Linked DNA regions of Haloactinospora alba. Each later gene encodes a partner of the first gene's protein in a complex. Links are inferred from orthologs where the notes say so. Each region holds a gene or a part of one and is shown on either strand. Other genes may lie near its edges.

Region 1 (8,315 bases):
TTGGCCGACCGGTTCGGTTCGGGGCTGGAGTTCGGAACGGCCGGATTGCGCGGGGCTCTCGGGGCGGGGCCGAACCGGATGAACCGGGTGACGGTCATGCGCGCCGCCGCGGGTGTGGCCCGTTGGCTGGGGGCGGGGGCGCTCGTGGTGGTCGGCTACGACGCCCGGCACCGTTCCGCGCGGTTCGCCCGGGACAGCGCGGAGGTCCTGGCCGGAGCGGGGTGCCGGGTGCTGCTGCTGCCGGAGCCGCTGCCCACCCCCGTCCTCGCCCACACGGTGCGCGCGCGGTCGGCCGACGCCGGGATCATGGTCACCGCGAGCCACAACCCGCCCCGGGACAACGGGTACAAGGTGTACGCCGGAGGGTCGGGACCGGCGGCGGGAGCCCAGATCGTCCCTCCCGCCGACAGCGAGATCGCCGCGGGCATGCGCGAGGCGCCCCCGGTGGACGAGCTGCCCCGGTCGGAGGAGTGGCGGGTCCTGGGTGAGGACGCCGTCGCGGACTACGTGGCGGCGGTCGCGGACCTGCCGCTGGGGGAGGACCGCGGGATCGACGTGACCTACACGCCGCTGCACGGCGTCGGCGCCTCCACACTGGCGGCGGTGTTCCGGCGCGCCGGTTTCCCACCGCCGCGGATGGTTCCCGAACAGGCCGAGCCCGACCCCGACTTCCCGACGACGGCCTTCCCGAACCCGGAGGAGCCGGGCGTGTTGGACCTCGCCCTGGCGGCGGGGGAGCGGAACGGTAGCGACCTTGTCCTCGCCAACGATCCGGACGCCGACCGGCTCGCTGTGGCTGTCCCCGGTTACGGGCTGCTGACCGGGGACGAGGTGGGCGGACTGCTGGGTGAGTACGTTCTGGAGCGGACGTCGGGCGCCGACCGGGTCGTGGCCAGCACCATCGTCTCGGCTGGCACGCTCGCGGCGATCGCGGAGGCGCACGGGCTGCGTTGGGAGGAGACGCTGACCGGGTTCAAGTGGCTGGCGCGTGCCGGCGGGCCGGGCGAGCGCAACGTGTTCAGCTACGAGGAGGCCCTGGGGTACTGCGTCGGGGGCGACGCGGGGCGTCCGGTGGCGGACAAGGACGGCATCAGCGCGGCCCTGCTCGTCGCGGCGCTGGCCGCGCGGGCCAAACGCGGGGGCGGGACCCTGCTGGACCTGGTGCGGGAGCAGGAGCGCCGTTACGGCCTGCACCGGACCAGGCAGGTGTCGCTACGCGTCGCGGACACCACACGCCTCGCCGCGACCATGCGCGGCCTGCGCAGCGACCCGCCCACCGCGTTGGGCAGCTGGGACGTGGCCCACGTGGAGGACTTCGCCATGGGCGTCGGCGACCTACCCGGCACCGACGCGCTGCGTTTCGGGCTGGACGGTCCCGCCTGTGCCCGGGTGACGCTGCGTCCCTCGGGCACGGAACCCAAGCTCAAGGCCTACGTGGAGGTGGCCCTGCCGCCGGAGGAGAGCGGGGAGGAGGGCCGTTCCCGCGCGTCGGGTTACGTGTCCGAGCTGGCAGGGGCCGTGGAGGAGCTCTTCCCCGAGGCGTGACTCTCGTCCGTTCAGCTCTCGTGTTCGGGGGGATGCACGACCGGCCGGTGGACCACCTCGTCGATGACGGTGAGGGTCTGGGTGGAGGTCACACCGGGCAGTGCCTGCAACCGGGTCAGGATCAGGTCGCGGAGCTGGTTGGTGTCGGCCACGCGGACCAGCAGCACGATGTCCGCCGAACCCACGACGTACCAGCAGTACTCCACCTCGGGGTAGGAGGAGAGGACCTCCCGGTTGGCGCGCCAGTCCGGCTGGCTGCCGGAGACCAGCACCAGCGCGGTGACCCCGATCCCCCGCTTGGCGTGGTCGGTGATGACCGAGTAACCGCGGATGACCCCGTCATCTGTGAGGCGCTTGATGCGGTTGTAGGCGGTGGCACGTGAGACGTTCGCGCGTGCCGCCACCTCCGTGATGCCGGTACGGGCGTCTTCCGCGAGCGCGCCGATGATCGTTTCGTCCGTGGCATCCGGACGGCGCTGCGGTTCGCGTTGCGCACCGTTGGACATGGGAGAGCTCCAAGCTGTGAGGCGACCAGCTACCAAGTACCAGCAAAACAGCGGATCCGTCTACGTGAATACGTCCGTGACGGCACAAGCGGCGAGGTCGGGCCGGCCGTCTCCGCCCCGTCGCGCCCGGAGGCGCCATTGGGGCGGACGGAGCACCCTAGTGTTAGACAGAATCGGACATATGGCCCTGTGAACTCCACAACTGTATCGATCTGTGGCGTATATCTGGCGTAACTGTCGACTGCGTGCGCACAATCAACGCGAGGACACAACGGCCAACCGTTCCGAGGAGCCTCCGACATGCCTACGCACGAGCCCTCAGGTCCGCCTCCCCCGGTGGACGCGGGCACCCTCCCCGCCGACGTGGCGCGCTCGCTCTACCGGGACATGCTCACCGCCCGCCACCTGGACGGTGAGGCGATAGCACTGCAGCGCCAGGGCGTGTTCCCCGCCTACGTGTCACTGCGCGGGCAGGAAGCGGCCCAGGTCGCGAGCGCGGCCGCCCTCGACGGGGACAACGACTTCGCCTTTCCGACGTACCGGGAGATGGGAGCCGCCGTCTCCCTGGGCGTGGACATGGTCGGCTACCTCGCCAGCCACCGCGCGTTGTGGCACGGCGGGCTGTACAACCCGCGGGCGTCCGGGTTCGCCCCCATCAACGCGGTCGTGGGCGGCCCCGTACCGCACGCCGTGGGCTGGGCATTGGGGGAGCAGCTCCGCGGCGGAAGCGGCTGCGCCCTCTCCTACTTCGGTGACGGCGCCAGCTCCGAGGGCGACATCCACGAGGCGATGAACATGGCCGGTGTCCTCGCGTGCCCCGTGGTGTTCTTCTGCCAGAACAACCGGTGGGCGCTGTCCGTGCCCGTCGAGAACCAGGTGGCGGGCGGCTCCGTTGCCGGACGCGCCTCCGGCTACGGCATCGCCGGGGAGACGGTCGACGGCAACGACGCAGCGCAGGTCTACCACGCCACCCGCGCGGCGCTGCACCGGGCCCGGAACGGCGGGGGCCCGACAGTGATAGAGGCGCTCACCTACCGCCTGGAACCGCACTCCACCTCCGATGACACCTCCCGGTACCGGGAGGTGGCCGAGGAACGCTCCTGGGAGGAGCACGACCCGATCCCGCGGATGCGGGACGGGCTCCTCGCCGCCGGGCACCTCGATGACACGACCGCGGCGCGGACCGAGGACGAGGCGCGCGAGCGTGCGGCACGGGCCCGCGACGGAGTGGCCGCCGCGGCGCCCCCCGACGGAAGGGACCTGTTCACCCACGTCTACCGCGAACCGACCGAGGAGCTCGGACGGCAGCAGCGCATCTGGCAGGAGGAGGTGGCATGACCGAACTGGCCGTCAACGACCGGCAGGCCGCGAACGACGCGTCCGCGGACCGTCTCTCCATGCAGCAGGCGCTCAACCGGGCGCTGCGCACGGTCCTGACCGACGACCCCGACACACTGGTGTTCGGGGAGGATGTGGGACGACTCGGTGGGGTGTTCAGGGTCACCGACGGTCTGCAGCGGGAGTTCGGTGCGCGGCGCGTGTTCGACACCCCGCTCGCGGAGTCGGGCATCGTCGGGCTCGCGGTGGGACTGGCGATGAACGGCTGGCGCCCGGTGCCGGAACTCCAGTTCGACGGGTTCGCCTATCCGGCGGTCGACCAGATCGTCAACCAGATGGCGCGGATGCACTACCGCTCCCGGGGGGCGTTCCGCATGCCCATCACGCTGCGAGTGCCCAGCTTCGGCGGTATCCAGGCCCCCGAACACCACGGGGAGAGTCTGGAAGCGCTGTTCGCCCACCTCCCCGGGGTGAAGGTCGTCGCGCCCTCGGACCCGCAGGACGCCTACGGCCTGCTCCTGCGTGCGGTGCGCGACGACGACCCGGTGATCTACATGGAACCGAAAGCCCGCTACTGGGAACGGCACCCGGTGGAACCGGTAGCGGACACCGCGCCGGCGGGAACGAGCCGCGTCGTACGCGCCGGGCGGCACGCCACTCTCGTGACGTGGGGATCGATGGTCCACCGCTGCCGCAGGGCCGCCGAGCTGGCGGCCGAGGACGGGGTGGACGTGGAGGTACTGGACCTGCGGTGGCTCAAACCGATCGACGCCCAGGGGGTCGCCGCGGCGGTGCGCCGTACCCGTCGTGCGGTGGTGGTCCACGAGGCGCCGCTCACCGCCGGACTGGGTGCGGAGGTCTCGGCACTCATCACGGAGCGGGCGTTCTCCGAGCTCGCCGCTCCCGTGGAACGCGTGACCGGATTCGACGTGCCGTACCCGGCCGGTCCGCTGGAACAGCAGTACCTGCCCACGGTCGACCGCATCCTGCTCGCCCTACAACGCACCCTGGAGGGCCAGTCGTGAACGCACACACCTTCACCCTGCCGGACCTCGGCGAGGGACTCATCGAAGCCACCGTGTTGGAGTGGCTGGTGCAACCCGGTGACCGGGTCGAACGCAACCAGCCCCTCGTGGAGGTGGAAACCACCAAGTCCGCCGTGGAGATCCCCTCCCCGCGGGCCGGTGCGATAGACCGTCTGCACGCCGCTGCCGGAGAGGTCCTCGCTGTCGGGGACCCCCTGGTGACGTTCACGGCCGAACAGGAGGCCGGCGTCGTCGGCACGGTCCCGACCGAGGAGGAACCCCAGCGCCGGGTGCGGCTGAGCCCACCCTCCGAGTGAGAACCGGCGCCGTAGGGAAAGGAACACGGATGGGGACGACTCCACAGGACGGCATCCCCCTGCACTGCGGTTCGGCGTCGCCCGCGCCGGACAGCCCGGCCCGGACGACGCCGGCCCTCCTCCTGCACGGGTTCGGTTCCGACCATGAGATGAACTGGAAACGCACCGGTTGGTTCCGGGCTCTGACGGAGCGGGGAATACCGGTGCTCGCGCCGGACCTGCGAGGGCACGGCGCCAGCCCGAAACCGTACGAGGCGGCGGCCTACCCGCCCAGCGCGTTCACCGCTGACTTGCTGCGACTGCTGGACGAGCGGGGGGTCGAGCGAGTGGACCTGGTCGGTTACTCGATGGGCTCCCGGTTGGCCTGGGACCTCGCGTTGCGGCACCCGGAACGGGTGCGGCGCGCGGTACTCGCCGGCTTCGGTCCGCGGGACGCGTTCGCCGGAACCGACCTGGACCACCTGGACACCGACGAGAGTCCGTTCGGTGCGCTCTACCGCGCCTCGGCCGCGCTCCCCGGAAACGACCCTCGAGCACTCGCCGCCTGTGCCCGGGGGCAGGCGGCACGGCCGTTCACGAGCCACCCCGTTCCGCAGGGGGTGCCGCTGCTGTTCACCGCCGGCGAGCACGACGAGGTCGCGGCGGGGATGGAGGACCTGGCGCGCGACTGCGGCGCGGTGGAGGCGCTACGGATCCCCGGCAGGGAGCACCGCAGCGCCGTCTCGGCCCGTGCGTTCAAGCACAGCGTCCTGGAGTTCTGCACCCGGGAGGAAACACCGCAGACCGCCGGCTAACCGGGTGCCTCGTGAAAGTCGGGGATGTCGCGTTCACGTACCGGAGGGTGAGCGGTAACGTCCGTTTCGCTTGGCTCTCGCCTTCATAACGACCGTTGTGCACACATTGGTGAGATTGCTCGCACCGGCTAGTGTCCGGTTTCGGAACCCGAAACCGGTTCGGGAGTTGCGGGGTGAAGGGGGAGCGCAGTGGAACGGACACTCACCACGCGCCTCGCCGCGGTCGCGGCGGCGGGCTTTCTGGGCGTGAGCGCGACGGCCTGTGACAGCGGAGAGGGCGGCGACGGCGGGAACAACGACCAGTCCGAGGCCTCCGACCTCAAGGTGGGGCTCGCCTACGACGTCGGGGGCCGGGGGGACAAGTCGTTCAACGACTCCGCCTACCGCGGCCTGCAGAAGGTCGAGGAGGAGCTGGGGGTCGAGGAGGTCAACGACCTCGAACCCAGTGAGGGGGAGTCGGACTCGGACAAGGTGGACCGGCTCTCGCTCATGGCCGAGCAGGGATACGACATCGTGTTCGGCATCGGCTTCGCCTACGCCGAGCCGATGAAGGAGGTCGCGCCGGAGTACCCCGACGTCAACTTCGCCATCGTCGACGAGGAGGTCGAGGGCATCGACAACCTCACGAGCCTGGTGTTCGCGGACGAGGAGGCGGCGTTCCTCGCGGGCGCGGCGGCGGCGTACAAGTCCGAGGAGGACCACATCGGCTTCGTCGGAGGTGTGGAAACCCCGCTGATCAAGAAGTTCGAGGCCGGTTACACGGCGGGAGCCGAGCACGTCACGCCGGATATCGAGGTCGAGACCTCCTACATCTCCCAACCCCCCGACATGTCGGGTTTCCAGGACCCGGCTCTGGGGCGTTCCACGGCCAAGGGCCAGCTGGACAAGGGCGCGGACGTCCTCTACCACGGTGCCGGGGCGGCAGGCACCGGCGTGCTGGAGGCGGTCGTGAACGCGGACGCCAAGTTCGTCGGTACGGACAGCGACCAGTACGAGAACGCCTCCGAGGAGCAGAAGCCGCACGTGGTCACCTCCGCGCTGAAGGGCGTGGACACCGCCGTGTTCGAGTTCGCCTCCTCGGTCGCCGAGGGGGCGGCCCAGTCCGGTGTCCAACGGTTCGACCTCGCCGACGGCGGGGTGGACTACGCGACCTCCAACACGGAGGAGATCGCCGACATCGAGGACGACCTCGACGAGCTCAAACAGCAGATCGCCGACGGTGAGATCGAGGTTCCGACCAAACCGTGAACCCGGTGCCGCGCTGTCGCGGGCAACCGTGGGACATCCCGCCGAGGAGGCGGTGCGGCGGCAGCGCGGTTCGGGCGGCACCGGTCCAGCCAGTTGAGGACACGCCACATGACAGACCCAGCTTCCCCCGGCGGGCCCGACCCTCCCGTTGTCGAGCTGCGCGGCATAACGAAACGGTTCCCCGGCGTGGTGGCCAACCACGACATCGACATAGCGGTCACACGCGGCACGGTGCACGCCATCGTCGGGGAGAACGGAGCGGGAAAGTCCACCCTGATGAAGACCCTCTACGGGATGCACCGCCCGGACGAGGGGGAGATCCTGCTCGACGGCGCCGAGGCCACGCTGCACTCACCCGCTGCGGCGATCAACCACGGTATCGGTATGGTGCACCAGCACTTCATGCTCGCCGACAACCTCACCGTGCTGGAGAACGTGGTTCTGGGCGCCGAACACGTGCACGGGATCGGGGCGAAAGCACGTGAGCGCGTGCGTGCGCTCTCCGAGACCTACGGGCTGGGTGTGCGGCCGGACCGGTTGGCCGAGGGGCTCGGGGTCGGCGACCGCCAGCGGGTGGAGATCCTCAAGGTTCTCTACCGCGGCGCCCGCATCGTGATCCTGGACGAGCCGACCGCTGTCCTCGTCCCCCACGAGGTGGACGCGCTCTTCGACAACCTGCGGGAACTCAAACGCGAGGGCCTCACCGTCATATTCATCTCGCACAAGCTGGACGAGGTGCTCGACGTCGCCGACACCGTCACGGTGATCCGCCGCGGCACCACCGTGGACACCCGAGACCCGGCGGCGACCTCGGCACGGGAGCTGGCGACGCTCATGGTGGGCGGGGAACTCCCCGTTCCGGAACTGCGGGAGGACACCACGGCCGGGGAGACGGTGCTGGAGATCTCCGGGCTGCGCGTGACGGACGCCGGCGGCCGTCCCGTCGTGGACGGGGTCGACCTCGACGTGCGGCGCGGCGAGATCGTCGGGATCGCCGGGGTCGAGGGCAACGGCCAGTCCGAACTGGTCGAGGCCATCATGGGGATGCGCGCGCCGGAGGGCGGTAGCGTGCGCCTCGGCGGGACCGACATCACCGGCTGGCACACCCGAAGCATCCGGGAGTCCGGTGTCGGATACGTCCCCGAGGACCGTCAGCGGCACGGGCTGTTGCTGGAGGCACCTCTCTGGGAGAACCGCGTCCTGGGACACCAGACGGAACCCCCCAACGCCAACGGCTTCCTGATCGACAGGGCGGGCGCGCGTGCGACCACGCGCACGGTGGTGGACTCCTACGACGTGCGAACTCCCGACATCGACGTGCTCGCCGACGCGCTCAGCGGAGGCAACCAGCAGAAACTGGTCATCGGCCGGGAGATGAGCCACGACCCCACGGCGCTGCTCGCCGCGCACCCCACGCGCGGCGTGGACGTGGGAGCGCAGGCCGCGATTTGGGAACACCTGCGCGACGCCCGGGCGCGGGGACTGGCGGTACTGCTGATCTCCGCCGACCTGGACGAGCTGATCGGCATGTCCGACACGTTG
Region 2 (2,980 bases), on another replicon or contig:
CACCGCCATCGGGCTGGCCATGCGCGGTTACCGCCCGGTCTGCGAGATCCAGTTCGACGGGTTCTTCTTCCCCGCCACGAACCAGACCTTCGCGCAGCTCGCCAAGATGCGCCGGCGTTCGGCGGGCAACGTGACCCTCCCGGTCGTGCTGCGCATCCCCTACGGCGGCGGTATCGGCGCGGTGGAGCACCACAGCGAGTCGCCCGAGGCCTACTTCGCCCACACCGCGGGACTGCGGGTGGCCACGGTCGCCAACCCGGTCGACGCCTACTGGATGGTCCAGCAGGCCATCACCTCCGACGACCCCGTGGTGTTCCTGGAGCCGAAACGGCGTTACTACGACAAGGCCGAGGTGGACACCGACGCCGCGGCGCCGGAGACCGGCATGGACACCGCGCGCGTCGCGCGCCAGGGCCGCGACGTCACGATCGTGGCCTACGGCCCCATGGTGAAGACGGCCCTCCAGGCCGCCGAGGCCGACACGGAACGTTCCATCGAGGTGGTCGACCTCCGCTCCCTGTCGCCGATCGACTACGACACCGTGGCGGAGTCCGTCCGCCGGACCGGGCGCCTGGTCGTGACGCACGAGGCGCCGGTCAACCACGGGCTGGGGGCGGAGATCGCCGCCCAGGTCACCGAGAACTGCTTCTACCACCTGGAGGCGCCCGTGGTTCGGGTGGGCGGGTTCGACACCCCCTACCCCCAGTCCCGGCTCGAGGAGCACTACCTGCCCGACCTCGACCGGGTGCTCGACGGTGTCGACCGCGCGTTCGCGTACTAAGGGAGCCAGGCGACGATGGAACGACAAGAACAGGGTGTACAGGAGTTCCGGCTCCCCGACGTCGGTGAGGGACTCGTCGAGGCGGAGCTCCTGCGGTGGTACGTCCAACCGGGGGACGAGGTAGCGGTCAACCAGACGATCTGCGAGGTGGAGACCGCCAAGGCCGCCGTGGAGCTGCCCAGCCCGTACGCGGGAACGGTGCGCGCGCTGCTGGCCGAGGAGGGAAGCACGGTCGAGGTCGGCTCCCCGATCATCACCGTCGACGACGGCAGCGGCGGCGCGGGCGGGCAGCAGTCCGGCGGCGGGCAGGAGGCCGAGGAGAAACCGCTCGTGGGCTACGGGCAGAAAGCCGCCAGTACCCAGCGCCGCCCGCGCCGCAACCGCGCGTCCGCCGCGGCCGGTTCTCCCCCCGCGGAAGCGCCCGCGGCGGCCGCTGAGCCACCCCGGAAGGAGTCCTCCGGCGCCGGCGCACCGAACGGCTCCTCCGGGCGCGCCCTGGCGAAGCCGCCCGTGCGTAAGCTCGCCAAGGACCTGGGGGTGGACCTCTCCTCGGTCACTCCCACCGGGTCGGGCGGGATCGTCACCCGGGAGGACGTCCAACGGGCGAGCGCCCCCGCCGCCGAGACTGCGCCTCCCGCCGAAACCGCGGCGCCGGCCGGCGCGGCCGGCGGGGACACGTCCCGGGAGGAGCGCATCCCGGTCAAGGGTGTGCGGAAACGCACAGCGGCGGCCATGGTGGACAGCGCGTTCACCGCCCCTCACGTGACCGAGTTCCTGCAGGTCGACGTGACCCGGACCGTGGAGGCCGTGGAGAAGCTGCGCGAGCGTTCGGAGTTCGCCGACGTCAAGGTGTCGCCCCTGCTGCTCGTGGCCAAGGCGCTGCTGACGGCGGTGCGCCGGCACCCCGGGGTCAACGCCTCGTGGGACGAGCAGGCCCAGGAGATCGTGGTCAAGCACTACGTGAACCTGGGTGTGGCGGCGGCCACCGAACGCGGCCTCGTGGTTCCCAACATCAAGGAGGCGCAGACCAAACCGCTCCCGGACCTGGCGCGGGAACTGGGGGAACTCACCGAGGCGGCCCGTGCGGGCACGCTCTCCCCGTCCGACATGAGCAACGGCACGATCACCGTCACCAACGTCGGTGTGTTCGGGGTGGACGCCGGAACCCCGATCCTCAACCCGGGGGAGGCCGCGATCCTGGCGTTCGGCCAGATCCGGGAGATGCCGTGGGTGCACGACGGCCAGCTCACGGTCCGCAAGGTCACGACCCTGTCGCTGTCCTTCGACCACCGCATGGTGGACGGGGAGCTCGGTTCGAAGGTGCTGCGCGACGTCGGCGCCGTGCTGGAGGATCCCGAGACGACCTCACTGGCCTGGGGGTAGTGCCCTCCGGTTGACGGGAACGCGTCCTCCCGCGCGCCGCTCCGGCGCCGTCGGGGACGGGCAGCGCCCGTCGCACGGGCCCCGAGCCTGCGGCCCGGCCGGGCGCGCGTGCCGCCGCCGCGGTACGCGCGTTCCGGCCGTGGCCGGATCCGGCCACACGGGAACGCCTTCAGGAGACCGTCCGTCAGGGGGACAATGGCGGCGATCGACGATCGGAGTCCCCCAGTGGTACGGAAAACGCCTTTGGCTCTGGCCTCGTCGCTGGTGTCGGGAAGCCTCCTGCTCAGCGGCTGCGGCTTGGTCCAGGACCTCGAGAAACCCGGCGAGGACGGGGAGTCCCCCTCTCCCGAGAGCCCCGAACCGGAACCGGTGGAGGAGGACTTCCCCTACACCAAGACGGGGCGCGTGTTCCTGGACACCGGACAGGACACGGAACTGGAACTGTCGATCACCGGTTTGGAACGCACCCCCGAGCACACGGTGCTGCATTACGAGGCGAGCTACAAGGACCAGCTGCGGGGCAGCAACACGCGGATGTCCACCCCGCCCACGCTGGTGGACCCGGTGAACGGCCGGGTTTACAACCAGTACATCGACGAGGACGGCGTTACGTCCTACGGCTCGCACGGCCCGAAAGACTCGGGGAGGTTTCCCGTCCATGAGGGGGTCGCCAACGAGTACCGGGTGTACTTCCCCCGCATCCCCGAGGACGTGCGGCAGGTGACCTTCGTCGGACGCGGGATGGGCGCGATGACTGGTATCCCGATCCAGGATGTGGAGGAGGAGAAACCCACGCCGGATCCCAATGGAGACGAG

The links. The genes of interacting proteins can lie anywhere in the genome.
Region 2: the proteins of FHX37_RS04320 (region 1) and FHX37_RS20360 are in contact, whole or in part, in a crystal structure (PDB 1W85), measured with the Geobacillus stearothermophilus proteins. The link is inferred for Haloactinospora alba from one-to-one orthologs. Residues at the interface, in WP_033016213.1 of Geobacillus stearothermophilus: Ile282, Leu283, Ser284, Leu285, Glu286, Phe325; in WP_033016211.1 of Geobacillus stearothermophilus: Val129, Ile130, Ala131, Met132, Pro133, Arg136, Lys137, Arg157.

What each region holds. Positions count from the first base shown.
Region 1 is NZ_VFQC01000001.1:926,823-935,137, forward strand. Bases 2,401-5,399 are described here. They hold FHX37_RS04320 (alpha-ketoacid dehydrogenase subunit beta), read left to right. Parts: upstream 2,401-3,385; coding sequence 3,386-4,414; downstream 4,415-5,399. Other genes in these bases: FHX37_RS04315 (thiamine pyrophosphate-dependent dehydrogenase E1 component subunit alpha), read left to right, coding at 2,401-3,389; FHX37_RS04325 (biotin/lipoyl-containing protein), read left to right, coding at 4,411-4,731; FHX37_RS04330 (alpha/beta fold hydrolase), read left to right, coding at 4,761-5,399. Outside these bases: FHX37_RS04305 (phospho-sugar mutase), read left to right, coding at 1-1,545; FHX37_RS04310 (Lrp/AsnC family transcriptional regulator), read right to left, coding at 1,557-2,051; more of FHX37_RS04315, read left to right, coding at 2,352-2,400; more of FHX37_RS04330, read left to right, coding at 5,400-5,525; FHX37_RS04335 (BMP family lipoprotein), read left to right, coding at 5,715-6,773; FHX37_RS04340 (ABC transporter ATP-binding protein), read left to right, coding at 6,882-8,315. UniProt on the Bacillus subtilis protein: The pyruvate dehydrogenase complex catalyzes the overall conversion of pyruvate to acetyl-CoA and CO(2).
Region 2 is NZ_VFQC01000002.1:578,476-581,455, forward strand. It holds FHX37_RS20360 (dihydrolipoamide acetyltransferase family protein), read left to right. Parts: upstream 1-796; coding sequence 797-2,164; downstream 2,165-2,980. Other genes in the region: FHX37_RS20355 (alpha-ketoacid dehydrogenase subunit beta), read left to right, coding at 1-781; FHX37_RS20365 (OmpA family protein), read left to right, coding at 2,390-2,980. UniProt on the Bacillus subtilis protein: The pyruvate dehydrogenase complex catalyzes the overall conversion of pyruvate to acetyl-CoA and CO(2).